DNA from 3 places in the Curtobacterium poinsettiae genome. Region 2 is predicted to be linked to each of the others. Evidence: predicted binding sites of a transcription regulator. Region 2 holds the regulator's gene; each other region holds the start of a gene.
What was found. Region 2 encodes HrcA, which represses chaperone genes, less so after heat shock. Its sites were predicted from a motif close to TTNGCACTCGNNNNNNNCGAGTGCNAA; they were not measured.

Region 1 (6,267 bases), 1.5 Mb from region 2:
AGCACGCTCACCGTCGACTCCGAGTCACCGGGCGCGGTGCGGAACCACTCCGGACGCAGTGCCCGGTGCTGTCGACGGAACGCGATCGCCGCCGTGGTGAAGGCGAGCAGGTCGTTGTCGGCGGCGGCCCAGTCGAACCACGAGATCTCGTCGTCCTGGCAGTACGCGTTGTTGTTGCCGCCCTGCGACCGGGCGAGTTCGTCGCCACCCAGGATCATCGGGACGCCGGCGGAGAGCAGCAGGGTGCCGAGGAAGTTGCGGCGCTGCCGGTCGCGGTAGTCGTTCACCGCGCCGTCGTCGGTCGGGCCCTCGATGCCGCCGTTGAACGAGGTGTTGTCGCTCTCGCCGTCGTTGTTGTCCTCGCCGTTGGCCTCGTTGTGCTTGTCGGCGTACATCGTCAGGTCGGCCAGGGTGAAACCGTCGTGGGCGGTGACGAAGTCGACCGAGCAGAGCGGTGATCGGCGCGACCCCTCGTAGACGTCCGGGCTGCCCAGGACCCGCTGGACGGCGTCGCCCAGCGCACCCTCGTCACCACGCCAGAAGGAGCGCAGGTCGTCGCGGTACTTGCCGTTCCACTCGGACCAGTCGGCCGGGAACCCGCCCACCTGGTAGCCGGCGGTGTCCCACGGCTCGGCGATCATCTTGACCTCGCGCAGCACGGGGTCCTGGTGGATGATGTCGAGGAACGCGGAGTGCTTCTCGGCCTCGCCGTCCTGGCGGGTGAGGGTCGTGGCCAGGTCGAACCGGAAGCCGTCGACGTGCATCTCCTCGACCCAGTAGCGGAGCGAGTCCATGATCAGCCCGAGCGCTGCCGGGTGTCCGACGTTCAGGCTGTTGCCGGTGCCGGTGGTGTCGAAGTAGTTCGCCTCGTCACCCTCGACCAGCCGGTAGTACGACTGGTTGTCGATCCCCTTGAACGACAGCGTCGGGCCCATGTGGTTGCCCTCGGCGGTGTGGTTGTAGACGACGTCCATGATGACCTCGAGTCCCGCGGCGTGCAGGGCCTTGACCATCGACTTGAACTCGGCGACCTGCTGCCCGGCGGTGCCCGAGGACGAGTACTCGTCGTGCGGCGCGAAGAAGCCGATGCTGTTGTAGCCCCAGTAGTTGCGGAGCCCCTTGTCGAGCAGCGTCGAGTCCTGCACGAACTGGTGCGTCGGCAGCAGCTCGACCGCGGTGACGCCGAGGTCGGTCAGGTGCTTGATCGCCGCCGGGTGGGCCATGCCGGCGTAGGTGCCGCGGATCTCCTCGGGGACGTCCGGGTGCTGCTTCGTGAAGCCCTTGACGTGCACCTCGTACACGACGGTTTCGGTGAGCGGGGTCCGCAGCAGGCTGTCGCCGTCCCAGTCGAAGGACCGGTCGGCGACGACGGACTTGGGCATCGCGCCGGCCGAGTCGGTGTCGTCGAGCTGCTCGGGGTCGTTCATGTCGTGACCGAAGAGCGCCTGGCCCCACTCGTACTCGCCGTCGATCGCGGTGGCGTAGGGGTCGAGCAGGAGCTTCGCGCCGTTGTGACGCAGGCCGTTCGCCGGGTCCCACGCGCCGTGCACGCGGAAGCCGTAGCGGGTGCCGACGGCCACGCCGGGCACGACGTCGTGGAAGGTGTAGCCGGTGCGGTTGCGGAGCTCGGTGCGGTGCTCGGTGCCGTCGTCGTCGAAGGTGCAGAACTCGACGCGCTCGGCGGTGCTCGAGAACAGGGCGACGTTGGCGCCCCCGTCGACGAGCGTGACGCCGAGCGGGGTGCGCGTGGAAGTGGTCATGCTGCCCTTCTACCGGCCGGTCGCTGTGCCACCGGCAGTCTGGCCGTACCCCTGGCCGCTCAGCGCACCGGCGGGACCAGCTGCTCCAGCAACCGCAGCACCCGTTCACCGTCGACGGCGTCGGGGTCGAGCAGCCACTGCACCTGCAGCCCGTCGGACGCCGCGATGCTCAGGCTCGCCAGGTCGACCGGGTCCAGGTCGGTGCGGATCCGTCCGCTCGCCTGGTCCGCCTCGATGAGCACGGCGAGTTCGGCGCGCAGCCGGGCGAAGCGTTCGCGCATGAAGTCGCGCGTGGCCGGGTGGCCTTCCTGCACCGCGTCGGCGGCGAGGGTCGTGTACAGCTGCACCAGCCCCGGCACGGCACGGTTGCGCGACGCGCTCTCGCGCATGTCGCCGATCGCCGACTTCATCCGGTCGGGTGCGCCCTGCTCGCGGACCTCGTGCTCCCGGTAGACGGCGAGCAGCAGTTCGTCGCGGCTCGGGAAGTAGTGGCGGAGTGCCGCGTGCGTGATCCCGAGGGCCTCGGCCACGGAACGGAGCGACGAAGCGTCGACCCCCTGTTCCGCGACCATGCGGATCATCTCGTCGAGGATCTGGGTGCGCCGCTCGGCGCCCTTGCGGTACCCGCCGCGGCGCGGCTGGGCCGCGTCGGCGTCGTCCGCGGGGTGGGTCATGCACCCAACTTACCGTTGGAAGGTTTTTACGCCACCGTCGGACGGGAGGCCCGTGGCGGGCGCACCACGGGCCTCCCGTCCGCATCGCGGTCGCGCCGCACCCGTCGGGTCGCGTCAGCCGGGCGCGCTCGCGTCAGTCCTGGTCGTCGACCGTGTACTCGTCGACCGGCGCGGGCGAGCCCGCGGCGAGCGCGTCGACGATCTTCGTGAGCGAGTCGGCGAGGACGGCGTTGTCCGCGTCGGGCAGCTGCTCGAGCACCTGGACGACGGCCTCGTGGAACCGTGCGTACGAGGCGTCGATCTTCTCGGTGGCCTGGTCCGTGGGGGCGAGCACCTGCGCACGGCGGTCCGTGGGGTGCGCCGCGCGGGACAGCAGCCCCTTCTGCACGAGCCCGTCGACGATCTTGGTGACCGACGCGTTCGAGACGGCGAGCATGACGGCCAGGTCCTTCGGGCCCGTCGTGCGGCCGTCCCGGTGGGCCTGCAGCAGGTACCGGACGGCGAGGAACTCGTTCTTCGTCAGGCCGCTGTCGATGCGGGCGGACTCGATCTGCTGGTCCTCGGCGTGCTGCAGGCGGAGCAACGCGTCGACGGCGGTCTTCGCGGCCCGCGACTCGGGTTCGCGGGTGTAGAGGTGGACGTGCTCTCGACGGACGACGGTCAACGGCATGGGGTCATGCGCTCCTTGCTATACGGCAGGCGTGGTGAAGAAGTCCGCGTAGGACGGCTCGGAGCGACCGGCGAGCAGCGAGGGGTCCTGGATGCGACGCGCGACGTACGCGTCGATGACCGCCGGGTCGGTGAGGCCGACGCGCGTGTGGCTGCTGCCGATCGTCGCGACCCGAGGCATCCCGGAGTACGTGCTGTGCATGTCCTGTCCCGCCCTTCTTGCTTGCCGTGTGTCCCGTTCGGACGGCTGAACTCTTTCACACAGTGAACGGTCAGTTCAACGAACCATTCGCGCTGTGTACGTTTTGCGCGCTGCGTGGTTCTCGGCTTCCTCTGAGCGTTCTTTTGGCACTCGCCAGGGTCGAGTGCTAAAACGGTGGCAGTTGAGTCGAGGGGACTCAACGAGAACCACGAAGGAGTTGATTTCGATGACGATGAACTTCGATCCGTTCCGCGAGCTCGACCGACTCGCGGGTTCGCTCCTCGGCACCGCCGCCGGCCCGCGCTCGATGCCGATGGACCTGTACCGCACCGGGGACCACTACGTCCTCGACGTCGACCTGCCCGGCATCGACCCGGGCTCGGTCGACATCGACGTGGACGGTTCCGTCCTGACCATCCGCGCCGAGCGCACCCTGGGCGCGCCCGAGGGCTCGCAGTGGCTCACCCGTGAGCGCCAGCCCGGCACGTACGTCCGGCAGCTGACGCTCGGCGACGGCCTCGACGCCGAGCGCATCACCGCCGGGTACGACAACGGCGTGCTCAGCGTCACGATCCCCGTCAAGGAGTCCGCGAAGCCGCGCAAGATCGCCGTCACCGTCGGTGGCGGGTCCGAGCAGCTCGCGGTCGGTTCCGGTGCCGCCGGTTCCGGCACCGCCGCCGGGTGAGGAGCTGAGCGATGACGTCCGTCCTGCTGCACGCGGTGGTCGCGGTCCTCGTCGTCACCGCGGCGCTCGCACTGACGAGCCTGGACCGGCGCACCGCCGTGCTCCTCGGGGCCACCGGCAGCCTGACCGGCACGTTCCTGGCCTGGGTCGCCGCGCCCCGGCTGTTCGAGCAGTCGCTCCTGGCGCCCTGGGTCGCGTCGGTGCTCGGCACGGCCCTGCTGATCGCGGGGTGGAGTGCCGTCCGCGCCTACTCGGGCATCTTCGAGGCGCCGCGTGACGAAGAACCCGAGACGGGGGCGCTGATGACCGTGGGCGGGTCCACCCCGTCGGTGCGGTGACCCGCTGACGGACAGGAGGCCCGGTGCACGTCGTGCGCCGGGCCTCCCGTCGTTCCGTGGGTTGCGGGACTACTCCTTGTGCAGCGTGTCCTGCACCAGGCCGGCCGTCTTCTCGACGACGTTCGGCAGCTCGGTGGTGCCGTACAGCCGGACGTCGGGGTGGGTGGGCGGGGGCATCGGGACCGAGGTCGTGGGGCCGTCGTGGTACGAGTACTCGCCCTTGCCGTCGAACGAGGGGCCGCTCGCCCACGGGCCGTTCTTCGCCTCGGCACCGTCGGAGAAGTTGAGGTACTGGTAGTTGACCTCCTGGTTCTCCTTCGACTGCGGGAAGTTGCTCGGCACGGGGAAGCCCTCGACGCCCTGCTCGCGCAGCTCAGCGGCGGCGGTCGCCCACATGTTCTGGTGCATCGTGTCGCGGGCGATGAGGAAGGACAGCAGGTCCCGCACGCCGTGGTCGTCGGTCATGTGGTAGAGCCGGGCGGCCTGCACACGGCCCTGCATCTCGGCGTTCTCGTTCGCCGTGAAGTCGGCGAGCAGGTTGCCGCTGGCGGTGATGTACGAGCCCTGCCAGGGGTTGCCGTTGCTGTCCACCGGACGGGCACCCGCACCGGCGACGATCGCGTGCTGGACGTCGGTGCCGCCGACGATCGCGGCGACCGTGGGGTCGTCCTGCAGCGCGTCCTCGGTGATGCCGAGCGGGGACTTCTCGAGCAGCTGCGCGATCATCGTCGCGAGCATCTCGACGTGGCCCATCTCCTCGGCGCCGATGCCGAACACCATGTCGCGGTACTTGCCGGGGATGTGCATGTTCCACGCCTGGAACTGGTACTGCATGGCGACGGAGATCTCCCCGTACTGGCCACCGAGCACCTCCTGCAGCTTGCGGGCGTAGATCGCGTCGGGCTTGTCGGGCGTTGCCGTGAACTGCAGTTCCTGCTTGTGGAAGTACACGTGGCTCTCCTTCACTCCAGCGGGTGCCCGTCGATCGAGCGGGTCCGTGTGCGATGGTCGGCGCGACCGCCTCAGCGCCGCCTCAAGGAAAGCCAGATCGCGCAGACGGGCGTCAGCGTCCTCTCCCGCGTCGACGCAAGGCGACGACCCCGGCCCACACCGTGCAGCCGGTGAACCCGAGAACGAGCACGGACACGACGGGGATCGCGAACCCGTCTCCGATCGACTGCTGTCCGCGGAGCCAGACGACGACGAGGAGCAGTACCAAACACCCTGCGGCGATGATCGTCGCGACATTTCCAGCTGCTCGTGAGCCCACGTCCACCTCGTTCCGTTGCGATACCCACCGCCATGCACACCTGACGGCTTGCTTGTGATTCCTCAAGAGTAAGTTCGTTGGACGAAGATCTGACCACCGGAGCTCCTGCCGCCATCGGGTGGGGGCTCCGGTGCGCGACGGGCGGGCAGACCGCACCGTCCCGGCATAGCGTGGCCGCGTGGACCTCGAACTCAAGAACCGTGTCGCACTCGTCGTCGGAGGCAAGGGGTACATCGGTACCGCCGTCGCCGACCGCCTCCGTACCGAGGGGGCGACCGTCGTCGTCGCTTCCCGCAGCGCCGAGGACTCCGACGGCAGCGTGCCGATCGACACCGCCTCGCAGGAGTCGGTGGACGTTGGCATCGCCGCCGTCCTCGAGCGGCACGGGCGCATAGACGTGCTGGTCGTGACCGCTGCACCGAGCGCGAGCACCCTCGACCCGGCCCGGAAGTCCGACCCGGAGCAGGTCCTCGACGCGATCGACGGCAAGGCGCTCGGGTTCCTCCGCGTCGCGAACGCCGTGCTCCCCGCCCAGCGCGAGGCCGGGTTCGGTCGCGTGGTCGTGGTGAGCGGGCAGAACGCCTACTTCTCCGGCAACATCACGGCGTCGCTCCGGAACACTGCGGTGAGCGTCATCGCGAAGAACCTGGCCGACGACGTGGCGGGCAC
Region 2 (6,267 bases):
AACAGCAGCACCCCGGCGCCGGCACAGCTGGCCCCGACGGCGGCGATGACGTTCGCGGTGTCGAAGCCGGTCCACGCCTCGGGGGCGAGTGCGACGGCGGCGTACCGGGCGGGGGACGCCGCAGCCGAGGTCGTCACGTCCACCAGCACCCGGGCGGCGGCCGCCAGGCCGAACGCGACGAGCGTGAGCACGGCGAGGGCGGCGGTCCGGCGGTCGACGGACCGCGGGCGGGCGGGGGTGGTGTGGGGCACCTGCTGACGATAGCCGCGTGGCGGGCGCTTGTCGGGCCTCCAGTTCGGGGCGCACCGGCGCCGCGCCGGTCGGGCGGAGCTGAGAGGGGATCGGTTCGATCCGGGGCGGCCCGCCCAAGTAGCATGGCGGCATGAGCATCCGCGGGAGCTACCGGACCGCCCTGACGTACGGCGCGGTGGGGGCGACCCAGGCGTCGGACCTCATGACCTACCCGCCCGAGGGCTTCACCCCGGCCGAGTCGCGCGCGCGGATCGGACACGGCGACCAGCGGTTCGAGACCGCCGTGGTGCAGGCACTGACGTGGCAGATCCAGGAGCGCAGCGGCGTGCGGGTCCGCGTCGAGGAGCAGCCCGACGACGACGAGGTCCGGTACAACCCGGTGACCTTCGACGACGACGGCGTGCCGATCGCTCCGGCGTCCATCGGGACGCCCCGGGTCGAGAAGTTCGCACCGGACGGCACACCGCTGCTGACGGCGGGCACGAGCGCGACCCTGACGATCCACGCCTTCGGGCAGACCGTGCTGGCACCGGTGCGGGTCGTGTCGATCATCGACGAGCACGACCGCAAGGGCTTCGCGTACGGCACGCTCGAGGGGCATCCGCTCTCCGGCGAGGAGTCGTTCGTCGTCGAGCGCACCCAGGACGGCTCGGTGTGGCTGCAGATCCGGCAGTTCTCGCAGCCGTCGAGCGCGAAGTGGCGTTTCGTCGCGCCGTTCGTACGCCGGCAGCAGAAGGTCATGGCGGAGAAGTACCTGGCGGCACTGCGGGGCGACTAGGCGCCGGGGCGCGCCTGTCGCGCCGGGGCCGCGCCTGTCGCGCGGGGGTCGTTGCCGTCGCGCCGGGCGCGACGCGCGTGGGTCGTGGCCGTCGCGCCGGGCGCGTCCGGCCACTGCTCAGCGCAGCGGCGGGAGCGCGGCGATCGCGTCCTCGATGAGCGCCGCGTCCTGCTGGCAGTCGCGCGCGACCGTCACGGCGTTCGTGTGCCGGAGCGCGTCGACGTCGTAGATGCCGGTCGCCACGGCCAGGAACGGGATGCCGGCGGCGTCGGCTGCCTCGCCGTCACGCGGGGTGTCGCCGACGATCACCGCCCGGGTGCCGACCAGGTCGGCGGCGGCACGGTGGGTGACCCCCGCCCGATCGACCTCGGTGTCGCCGAAGTACGAGTGCTCCCAGTCGAAGCCGTCGGGGTCGAACCCGGCGCCGGTGAGCTTCACCCGGGCGCGGTACTCCGAGTTGCCGGTGAGCAGCCCGTTGCGCCACCCGAGCTCGGCGAACCGGGTCAGGAGCGCCTTCGCTCCGGGGACGGGGCTGCGGTGGTCGCCGGAGGCGTGCCGTTCGGCGGTCAGGTCGTGCAGGTGCCGACTGACCGTGGGGATCAGGGTGTCCTCGAACGCGTGGGCGCGCACGTGCTCGGCGATGAGTCCGGCGTCGGTCCGGCCGTGCTGGTGCCCCACCCGCAGGGTGAGGTCGCGGCCCACCGCCCGCTCGAGGGCCAGGTGGTAGAGGTTGCCCGGGGACGACGCGTTCATCACGAGGGTGCCGTCGATGTCCCACAGGACCGTGGTGGGGACGGGATGGTGCTCCATGGCTCCCATCATGACGGACAATGGACTCCATGCCGAGTGCTCTCCCGATCGCCGATCCAGCACCCGCGGACGGCCTGATCACGCCGTGGGCGGCAGCGGGCCCCGCCACCGGCCCCGGCGCTGCTCCCGCCGCCGGTGACGTCCCGTTCGGCGTCTACGTGCACGTCCCGTTCTGCCGTGTGCGCTGTGGCTACTGCGACTTCAACACCTACACGGCCTCCGAGCTCCGCGGCGTCCGTCGCGACGACTACGCCGGCCACGCCGTGCGCGAGATCGAGTGGGCCGCGACCGTGCTCGACCGTTCCGGCGTGCCGCGGCGCCCGGTGTCGACCGTGTTCTTCGGCGGCGGGACCCCGACCATGCTGCCGGCGTCCGACCTGGCGATGATCCTGCGGGCGATCGACGACACGTGGGGCATCCTGCCCGGGGCCGAGGTCACCACCGAGGCGAACCCCGACTCCGTCGACGCGGCGTCGCTCGAGACCCTGCGGGCCGGCGGGTTCAACCGGATCAGCTACGGGATGCAGTCCGCGGTGCCGCACGTGCTCGCCACGCTCGACCGAACGCACGACCCCCTGCGGGTCCCCGTCGTCGTCGACCTCGCGAAGCAGCAGGGGCTCGACGTCTCGCTCGACCTGATCTACTCCACGCCGGGGGAGTCGCTCGCCGACTGGCGGACCTCGCTCGACGCCGCGATCGCGTGCGAGCCCGACCACGTGTCGGCCTACTCGCTCATCGTCGAGGACGGCACCGCGATGGGCCGCATGGTCGCCCGCGGTGAGCTCCCCGCCCCCGACGACGACCTGGCCGCCGACATGTACGAGCTCGCCGACCAGGTGCTCGGCGACGCCGGCTACTCCTGGTACGAGGTCTCGAACTGGGCGCGCGGCGACGGGCACGCGAGTCGCCACAACCTGTCCTACTGGAAGGGCCACGACTGGTGGGGCGTCGGCCCCGGTGCGCACTCCGCCGTCGCCGGTACCCGCTGGTGGAACGTCAAGCACCCGGCCGCCTACGCGAACCGGGTGCTGTCGGGGGAGTCGCCGGCCGCCGGCCGCGAGACCATCGACGACGAGACGCGGTACGTCGAGCGCCTGCTGCTCGCCGCGCGGGTCCGCGGGGAGCTCGCCACGAGCGAGATCCGCCAGGAGGCCCGTGGCCGGGTCGCCGGCCTCATCGCACGCGGGCTCGTGGACGGGTCGGCCGCGGTGCGGGGACGCATCGACCTGACCCTGCAGGGTCGGCTGCTCGCCGACGCGGTGGTGCGGGAGCTGCTCGACTGAGCGGCGTGCGCACTGCTTGCTGCCGAGTGCGTGCCGCTTACTGCTTGATGAACTCGATCGAGAGCGGGTAGCGGTAGAACTGGCCCTGGTTCGCGGCGATCGCGGCCATGATGCTGAAGATCAGCGACACGATGCCCGCGGCGAAGATGATCAGGAGCCCGACCCCGAACACCGAGGTGAGGGAACCGACCACGTAGGCGATCGCCATCGTGATGTGGAAGTTCAGGGCGACCCGGGTGTGCTCGCGGATGAAGCCGCCGCGGTCGCGCAGGACCAGGTAGGCCACCAGCGGTGCGACCACGGTGAAGAAGATGCCGCCGATGTGCGTCAGCGTCGCCCAGAGGCGCTGGTCCTCGGGGCTCATCGGCTGGGGCGGGGTGTACCCGGAGGGGTACTGGGGCCCGCCGGGGTACTGGGGGCCGCCGGGCTGCTGCGGCCCGCCGGGGCCGGGGCCGTACTGGCCCCCGGGCTGCTGGGGGCCACTGGGCTGCTGGGGCCCGCCGGGCTGCTGCGGCCCGCCGGGCTGCTGCGGCCCGCCGGGCTGCTGCGGCCCGCCGGGCTGCTGGTCGGAAGGGCCGCCGGGCTGCTGTCCGTAGGTCATGGCGGAAGCGTATCGGCCGACCGCCCGGAAGTCCCGGGCCGTCAGCGGTCGGGCGTAGGATCAGCAGTCGACACGTCCGAGTGCCAGGTCGATCGGGAAGGAGACGCTCGTGGTCAGTGAACGCAGCCTCGAGGTCCTCAAGGCCATCGTGCGCGACTACGTGGCGTCGCGTGAACCCGTCGGGTCGAAGACCATCGTCGAGCGGCACGCCTTCGGGGTCAGCGCCGCGACCATCCGCAACGACATGGCCCTGCTCGAGGACGAACAGCTCATCGCGGCCCCGCACACCTCGTCCGGTCGCGTACCGACCGACAAGGGATACCGCCTCTTCGTGGACCACCTCGCCGGTGCCCGTCCGCTCTCCAGCGCGCAGCGGCACGCCATCGAGACCTTCCTCGGCGCCCCGAACGACCTCGACGAAGTCCTCGGGCGCACCGTCCGGCTGCTCAGCCAGCTCACGAACCAGGTCGCCCTGGTGCAGTACCCGTCGATGGTGCGCGCCCGCGTGCAGCACGTCGAGCTGGTGCGGCTCGGTGACGCCCGGCTGATGGTGGTGCTCATCACCGACACCGCCCGGGTCGAGCAGCGCGTGGTCGAGACCGACGTCGCGCTCGACGAGGACTCGCTCGGCGAACTCCGCACCGTGGTGAACGGCGCCACGGTGGGGCTCCTGCTGCAGGACGTCCCGACCGCACTCCGGGCCGTGCCGCAGCAGCTCCGCCCCGACGCCCAGACGCTCGGCGGGGTCGTCGTCGCCACGCTCATCGAGCAGGTCGCTGCGAACCGGCAGGACCGCCTGCTGATGGCCGGTGCGGCGAACCTGGCGAAGAGCGAGCAGGACTTCTCCGGCGGCCTCTTCCCCGTGCTCGAAGCGATCGAGGAACAAGTCACCCTGCTCCGCTTGTTCGGGGAGATGCAGGTGGACGACATCGCGGTGGCGGCCAGCATCGGCGTCGAGAACGCCGAGTACGGGCTCGACGCCACGAGCATCGTCGCCGGCGGCTACCTGGCCGGTGGCGAGGTGGCCCGACTGGGCGTCCTCGGACCGACCCGGATGGACTACGGCACGAACATGGCGGCCGTCCGGGCCGTCGCCCGGTACCTGTCCAAACTCCTGGGCGAACATTGACCAACCGACCGAACCCAACCGACTGAGGGATACGTGGCAGACCACTACGACGTCCTCGGCGTCCAGCGAGACGCCTCCGATGCCGACATCAAGAAGGCCTACCGCCGCCTGGCGCGTGAGCTCCACCCGGACGTGAACCCGGCACCCGACGCCGCCGAGCGCTTCAAGGACGTGACGCACGCGTACGACGTGCTGAGCGACCCCGAGCAGCGACGCCGGTACGACGCCGGACCGCAGGCCGACAGCCCCTTCGGAGGCGGTGCTGGCGGCTTCAGCGACATCTTCGACGCCTTCTTCGGTGGTGGCGGTGGCGGCGGACGTGGCTCCGGCCCCCGCAGCCGTGCCGAACGGGGGCAGGACGCCCTGCTCCGCATCGAGGTCGACCTCGACGAGGTCGTCTTCGGCACCCACAAGGACGTCGAGGTCGACACGGCCGTGCTGTGCGAGACCTGCCACGGCTCCTGCTGCGCACCGGGCACCAGCCCGCGCACGTGCGACATCTGCGGCGGTTCCGGGCACATCCAGCGCCAGGTCCGGTCGCTCCTCGGCAACGTCGTGACGAGCGCCCCGTGCGGCACCTGCCGCGGGTACGGCACCGTCATCCCGAGCCCCTGCCCGACCTGCCAGGGCCAGGGCCGCGTCCGCGCCCGTCGCACCGTACCGGTGGACGTCCCCGCCGGCGTCGACTCCGGACTGCGGCTGCAGATGCCGGGCCAGGGCGAGGTCGGTCCGGCCGGTGGCCCGTCCGGTGACCTGTACCTCGAGATCCGCGTGCGCCACGACGACGTCTTCAGCCGCGACGGTGACGACCTGCTGGCCACGCTCGAGGTCGGCATGACCGACGCCGTCCTCGGCACGACCACCACCATCGACGGCCTCGACGGTCCGGTCGAGCTCGAGATCCGACCCGGTGTGCAGAGCGCCGACGTCCTCGTCATCAAGGACCGCGGCATCACGAAGCTGCGCGGGAACGGCCGCGGTGACCTGCGGGTCGGCGTGCAGGTCGTCACCCCGACCAAGCTGTCCCACAAGGAACGGCAGCTGGTCGAGCAGCTGGCGAAGTCGCACAAGACGACGGCTCCGCAGCTCGCCCGGTTCCAGCAGGGCATGTTCGGCAAGCTCCGCGACCGTTTCTTCAACCACTGATGGCGTCGCTGTACCTCGTCGACTCGCTCGACGTCGTCGTCGGCGACACGGTGTCGCTCGACGGCGCCGAGGGCCGGCACGCGGTCTCCGTCGCGCGGGTCCGGGTCGGCGAGGTCCTGCGGATCGCCGACGGTCGGGGCACCGTGGTGTCCGGACCGGTCACGGCACTCGGCAAGGACACGCTGGAGCTCGCGGTCGAGACCCTCGAGCACCAGGACGCACCGCGTCCGTCGCTGACGCTGGTGCAGGCACTGGCGAAGGGCGGCCG
Region 3 (6,267 bases), 1.7 Mb from region 2:
CTCGAGACCGGCGTTCAGCGCGATCTGCTTGAGCGGCGCGTCGATGGCCACGCGGACGATGTTCGCACCGGTCGCCTCGTCACCCTCGAGCTCGAGGGCCTCGAGTGCGACGGCACCGGCCTGGATGAGGGCGACGCCACCACCGGCGACGATGCCCTCTTCGACGGCAGCCTTCGCGTTGCGGACGGCGTCCTCGATGCGGTGCTTGCGCTCCTTGAGCTCGACCTCGGTCGCGGCACCCGCCTTGATGACGGCGACGCCACCGGCGAGCTTCGCGAGGCGCTCCTGGAGCTTCTCGCGGTCGTAGTCGGAGTCGGTCGCCTCGATCTCGGCACGGATCTGGCGGACACGGCCGGCGATCTGCTCGGCGTCGCCAGCACCCTCGACGATCGTGGTCTCGTCCTTGGTGATGACGACCTTGCGGGCACGACCGAGCAGGTCGAGCGTCGCGTTCTCGAGCTTGAGGCCGACCTCTTCCGAGATGACCTGGCCACCGGTGAGGATCGCGATGTCCTGCAGCATGGCCTTGCGGCGGTCGCCGAAGCCCGGAGCCTTGACGGCGACGGACTTGAAGATGCCGCGGATCTTGTTCACGACGAGCGTGGCCAGGGCCTCGCCGTCGACGTCCTCGGCGATGATCAGGAGCTGCTTGCCCGCCTGGATCACCTTGTCGACGACCGGCAGGAGGTCCTTGATGTTCGAGATCTTCGAGTTGACGATCAGGATGTAGGCGTCCTCGAAGACGGCTTCCTGACGCTCGGGGTCGGTGACGAAGTACTGCGACAGGTAGCCCTTGTCGAAGCGCATGCCCTCGGTGAGCTCGAGCTCGGTGCCGAAGGTGTTCGACTCCTCGACGGTGACGACGCCTTCCTTGCCGACCTTGTCGATGGCCTCGGCGATGAGCGCGCCGATCGTCGGGTCAGCGGCCGAGATCGACGCGGTCGCGGCGATCTGGTCCTTGGTCTCGATGTCCTTCGCGTTGGCGAGGAGCTGGTCGGAGACGGCGGCGACGGCCTTCTCGATGCCGCGCTTGAGCGACACGGGGTCGGCACCGGCGGCGACGTTGCGCAGGCCTTCGCGGACGAGGGCCTGGGCGAGGACGGTCGCGGTGGTCGTCCCGTCACCGGCGACGTCGTCGGTCTTCTTGGCGACCTCCTTGACGAGCTCCGCACCGATCTTCTCGTACGGGTCGTCGAGTTCGATCTCCTTGGCGATGGAGACACCGTCGTTCGTGATCGTGGGGGCGCCCCACTTCTTCTCGAGGACGACGTTGCGGCCGCGCGGGCCGAGCGTCACCTTCACGGCGTCGGCCAGCTGGTTCAGGCCGCGCTCGAGGCCACGGCGGGCCTCCTCGTCGAAAGCAATGATCTTAGCCATGTGGTTTTTCGTCCCTCCCGGACGTCGTCTTGGGGGTCGTGCTGGCACTCAGCGTGAGCGAGTGCCAACGCCGATTCTGGCACTCGACGGGTGCGAGTGCAACACAGTCGGGAGGCTCGTGACGACTTCCCAGGACACGCCACGTCCGGCGGACCCCGCACCACCGCCGCGGTCGCGCTCCCCGCACCCGTCCTCACCCCCGCACACGACGAACGCGCCGCCCCTGACGGGACGGCGCGTTCTGGAAGTGGTGGTGCTCAGGCGGGGCGGACGGACTCTGCCTGCGGGCCCTTCGACCCGGTCCCGACGTCGAACACGACGGCCTGGCCCTCCTCGAGGACCTTGTAACCCGACATGTCGATGGCCGAGTAGTGCACGAACACGTCCTGGCCCCCTCCATCCACGGTGATGAAGCCGAAGCCCTTTTCAGCGTTGAACCACTTCACGGTTCCGTTGGCCATGATCTCTTGCTCCCTGGTACTGCAGTGCGGAACGACGTGATCGTCGTCTGCATGGGACTCTGACCGAACGCGCCGGATCAGGCAAGAGGTGTGACGTTGTTTCACGTCGATTCCGGCAGAAATCAACGTGCCCGAAACACACCCGTCACACAATGCGCGAAAAACGCGGTGGTGCCGGGATCAACCGGTGTAGTCCGCGCCGAGGACGACACTCACGTCCGCGTTCGGGAACGCCGCCGACTGCTGCACCGCGGTGACCCCGAGCTGCTTCGCGATGCCCTGCGCGACCGCCGCCTGCGACGCCTGCTGGTAGTAGACGATCGTCGACGTCGAGCCCGTCGTGCCGGCGTCACCGGTCGAGGCGACCTGCCAGCCGGCACCGGTCAGCGCCGCACTCGCCCGGCTTGCCAGGCCCGTGGTGGTCGTGCCGTTCAGGACCACCACGGTGGTGGTGCCCTGCTGCGCCGGCGTCGCGGCCGCGGCACTGCCCGCGCCGGACCCCGCGGAACCCGATCCGGCCGACGAGGACGCGGACGGCTTCGACGTCGCCGAGGGCTTCGCGGTGGCGGACGCCGACGTGGACGCCGACGGAGAGTCCGAGCCGTTGAAGGAGTAGCTGCCGTTCAGCAGCGCGAGCACGAGCACGCCGATGCCGACGAGCACCCCGGTGGCGAGTGCCGCCCAGGCGAAGGCGATCCAGCCACGGCCGCGACGCTGGGCACCGCGGTGCGCACCGACCCGCGGGCCGTCGGCGACGTCGTCGAACCGGTCTCGGGGGAATCTCGTGCTCATCGTTCCTCTTCACGTCCTTCGGGAGCCACGCCTGGCGCGACGAAGCTGCGCGTGGCCCGGGCGCTGGTGCGCGCGTGCCGGAGCCGCTGCAGCCGGCTGACGAGCTGCGGGTCGTACGCGAGTGCCGCGGGCGAGTCGATCACGCGGTTCAGCACCTGGTAGTAGCGCGCCGCCGACATCTCGAACTCGACCCGGATCTCCGCTTCCTTCGTGCGGTCGTGCCGTGCCCGGTCCTGCTCGAACGACAGCACGCGCTGGGCGAGCTCGCTGAGCTGCTCAGTGCTGCGTTCGTCGGTGGGGCTGGTCACGGCGGTTCCGATCACGGTCGGGTAACGGGTCTCGCACATCGTAGGGGTGGAGTCGATCCGGACCCTGGCACGGGGCTGGACTGTCGCGAACACTGGTCACAGGTTCGGCGCACGGAACCAGCGCACGCGGGTACCGAACGGGTCGGAGGCGGCGACCGCGACCCCGTCGATTGAGGCCGTCGCGAACGCGTCCGGGTCAGCGGCGTCGACGTCATCGGGGAGCGTCGCGGCCACATCGCGCAGGATCCCGGTGCGCTCGAGGGCGATCCAGTGCACCCCCCGCTCACGGATCCGGTCCACGAACCGTTGCCGGTCCGCGCCCGGCACGTAGACAAGGGTCCCGGTGGTCAGGACGACCGGTTCGACGTCGTCCGGCAGGGCGTCCAGTGCACGGTCGAGGTCACCCGGCAGCGTGCCCCTGATCCGCACGGGAGGCACGGCGAGCGTCGCGCGCGCCGCCTCGCGCATCAGGGCGATCCGGTCCGTCGCCTCGGGCGGGACCGCCTCGACCAACCGGTCGAACGCGCCCGGTGCGGCGAGGTCGATCGGGTTCGGGTCGAGCGCGATCCGCGCGCCGATCCGGATCGGCCTGCTCGCCGGAGCCGGAAGGACCCCGGAGACGTCCGCGACGAGACGGACCGCGGGTTCGTCGACCGCCGCGTGCATCCGGACGAGCTCGGTGCGCGCCCCGCCGTGGTCGTCGCGCCCCGAGGAGTCGGGGCGCGACGACGGCACCGGGGCGCGTTCCGCCGACACTCCGGATTCCGACGTCCGGTGGTCGAGCGTCACCCGGTCCGGGATCGAGCACAGCCCGGCGGCAGCCCCGGCATCGACCAGGCCGAGCGGCCGTGAGGAGCGTTCGGCGAGCGCCGCGAAGAGCGGGACGACCGGGGCGAGCCGCCGCGGGTCGTTGGCCTGCACCGTGGCGGACGCGAGGGCCGTGACCAGCGCGGGGCGGGCCTCCAGGCCGAGCGCGCCGAGCGCACCCGGGTCCGACGGGTCCGCGCCCAGCCGCCGCGCGACCGCGAAGAACAGTTCCGGCTGCCGCTGCTGCTCGGGGACCTCGGCGAGGAGCGCGACGAGGGCGTCGTCGAGCGACCGTGCCCAGGCGGCGTACGACGGTGAGACCGCCTCGATGCGGTCGGCGAAGGCGGCGTACCGGGCCCGGGTGCCCATCAGCGCCCGGGCCGGTGCATGCCGACGTGGCGGATGCCGGCCTCCACGTACGGCTCCCCGAACCGCACGAAGCCGTACCGCTCGTACAGGGCCGCGACGTACTCCTGGGCGTGCAGGACGAACGGGTCGTGTCCGTGTTCGTCGAGGACGGCGGCGACGAGCCCGCCGGCGATCCCCTGCCCGCGGTGCTCCGGGTCGGTCGCGACCCGCCCGATGACCCACGCCGGCGACTCGGCGCCGTCCGGGTGGACCTCGTCCACCGCCGGGCGGATGAGCCGCAGGTACCCAACCGCAGCGGTGTCCGTGCCGAACCACCAGTGCTCGGTGTCGGGCTCGCGGTCACGGCCGTCGAAGTCCTCGGCGGTGACCCGCTGCTCGAGCGCGAACACGCGGTTGCGCAGGACGACGATGCCGTACAGTGCGTCCGTCGTCAGACGGGTCCAGCGGGCGTGGTGCACGGAATGCTCGGACATCGTGGCGAGTTTACTGAAGTGGTCGGGAGTACCCGGAAGAGCCCGACCGGAAGCAGGAGGAACCAATGGCATACAACGTCGACAAGTCCGACGCCCAGTGGCGCGAGGAGCTCTCCCCGGACCAGTACGCCGTCCTCCGCCAGGCGGGGACCGAACGACCGTGGACCGGTGAACTCCTCGACGAGGAGCGCGCCGGCGTCTACACCTGTGCGGCCTGCAACGCGGAGCTGTTCAAGAGCGGCACGAAGTTCGACTCCGGCTGCGGCTGGCCGTCGTTCTACGAGTCGGTGAACCCCGACGCCGTGCAGCTCATCGAGGACAACTCGCTCGGCATGGCCCGGACCGAGGTCCGGTGCGCGAGCTGCGGTTCGCACCTTGGCCACGTGTTCCCCGACGGGTTCGGCACCCCCACCGGTGACCGGTACTGCATGAACTCGATCTCGCTGAACTTCTCGGAGAAGTCGGGCGAGTGAGCCCCGGACGCCCTCACCGGTAGGATGAGCGGCGTCAGCCGGCATGGCGCAATTGGTAGCGCACCGTACTTGTAATACGGGGGTTGCGGGTTCAAGTCCCGCTGCCGGCCCCAGAGCGATGCCCCGGGCGAAGTCTCGCCCGGGGCATCGGCACACGGAACGCGGATCAGGGGGCGTTCCGGGCGCTGGACGCGGTAACCAGCCGGTCGTGCGACGAGGATGACACCTCACCGACCCGCGCGTCCACACCCTGACCCCACATCCGCGGAAATCCGCACGATGTGCACGAACGCGAAACGGCGCGGTCCGGCCGACGCCCGCCGACTCAGCGCCCGCCGGCTCAGCGCCCGCCGGTTCAGCGCCCGCCGGTGATCTTCCGCTCCCGCTGCGCGACGCCCGCCGTGCCGTAGGGGTAGTCGTCGATGCGGGGCGCGCTGGCGTCGGTCAGCCGGGCGAGCTCGTCGTCGGTGAGCACCAGGTCGGCGGCACCGAGGTTGTCCTCGAGCTGCGACAGGGTGCGGACACCGAGGATCACGCTCGTGACCGCGGGCCGGGCCAGCAGCCAGGCGAGTGCGACCTGCGACTTCGACGCGTCGTGGGCGTCGGCCACCTCGGAGACGGCGTCGAGCACCTCCCATGTGCGCTCGTCGCCGTTGCGGGCCTCCCACGCCTCCATGCCGCGCTCCGGGTTCTCGCCCAGGCGGGTGGCGCCGGACGGGGCCTCGTCGCGCTGGTACTTGCCCGACAGCCAGCCGCCGGCCAGGGGCGACCAGGGCAGCAGGCCGATGCCGGCGTCGAGGCAGGCGGGCACGACCTCGTGCTCGATGTCGCGGACGAGCAGGTTGTACTGCGGCTGCAGGGTGACCGGCGGTGCCCAGCCGTGCGCCTTCGCCTCGTAGACGGCCTTGGTGACCTGGTAGCCGAGGTAGTTCGAGAACCCGTACGAGCCGATCTTGCCGGCGGACACGGCGTCGTCGAGGAACCGCAGGGTCTCGTCGATGGGGGTCAGGGCGTCCCAGGCGTGCATCTGGTACAGGTCGATGTGGTCGACGCCGAGCCGTTCGAGCGAGGCGTCGAGGGCCACGCGCAGGTGTCGTCGGGACAGCCCGAGGTCGTTCGGACCGTCGCCCTGCGGGAACCGGCCCTTGGTGGCGAGGACGACCTGCGCCGCCTCGGTGGGGTGTGCTGCGAGCCAGCGGCCGATGAT

Region 1: ACL00U_RS00235 (Hsp20/alpha crystallin family protein) is a predicted target of HrcA. The motif match lies at 3,449-3,475, and genes of this name have one in related genera.
Region 3: groL (chaperonin GroEL) is a predicted target of HrcA. The motif match lies at 1,419-1,445, and genes of this name have one in related genera.

What each region holds. Positions count from the first base shown of each region.
Region 1 is NZ_CP178434.1:52,296-58,562, reverse strand. Features, by position in the region: gene glgX (glycogen debranching protein GlgX) at 1-1,760, opposite strand, end outside; gene ACL00U_RS00250 (TetR/AcrR family transcriptional regulator) at 1,820-2,434, opposite strand; gene ACL00U_RS00245 (MarR family winged helix-turn-helix transcriptional regulator) at 2,568-3,104, opposite strand; gene ACL00U_RS00240 (hypothetical protein) at 3,123-3,305, opposite strand; gene ACL00U_RS00235 (Hsp20/alpha crystallin family protein) at 3,532-3,990, shown strand; gene ACL00U_RS00230 (hypothetical protein) at 4,002-4,328, shown strand; gene ACL00U_RS00225 (manganese catalase family protein) at 4,398-5,279, opposite strand; gene ACL00U_RS00220 (SDR family NAD(P)-dependent oxidoreductase) at 5,777-6,267, shown strand, end outside.
Region 2 is NZ_CP178434.1:1,505,015-1,511,281, forward strand. Features, by position in the region: gene ACL00U_RS07090 (hypothetical protein) at 1-251, opposite strand, end outside; gene ACL00U_RS07095 (DUF1990 family protein) at 383-1,030, shown strand; gene ACL00U_RS07100 (HAD family hydrolase) at 1,148-1,840, opposite strand; gene hemW (radical SAM family heme chaperone HemW) at 1,870-3,123, shown strand; gene ACL00U_RS07110 (DUF4870 domain-containing protein) at 3,161-3,724, opposite strand; gene hrcA (heat-inducible transcriptional repressor HrcA) at 3,834-4,853, shown strand; gene dnaJ (molecular chaperone DnaJ) at 4,887-5,999, shown strand; gene ACL00U_RS07125 (16S rRNA (uracil(1498)-N(3))-methyltransferase) at 5,999-6,267, shown strand, end outside.
Region 3 is NZ_CP178434.1:3,158,206-3,164,472, forward strand. Features, by position in the region: gene groL (chaperonin GroEL) at 1-1,377, opposite strand, end outside; gene ACL00U_RS14870 (cold-shock protein) at 1,635-1,838, opposite strand; gene ACL00U_RS14875 (LytR C-terminal domain-containing protein) at 2,019-2,630, opposite strand; gene ACL00U_RS14880 (DUF3263 domain-containing protein) at 2,627-2,938, opposite strand; gene ACL00U_RS14885 (DUF2332 family protein) at 3,035-4,114, opposite strand; gene ACL00U_RS14890 (GNAT family N-acetyltransferase) at 4,114-4,587, opposite strand; gene msrB (peptide-methionine (R)-S-oxide reductase MsrB) at 4,653-5,060, shown strand; tRNA gene ACL00U_RS14900 (tRNA-Thr) at 5,098-5,173, shown strand; gene ACL00U_RS14905 (aldo/keto reductase) at 5,416-6,267, opposite strand, start outside.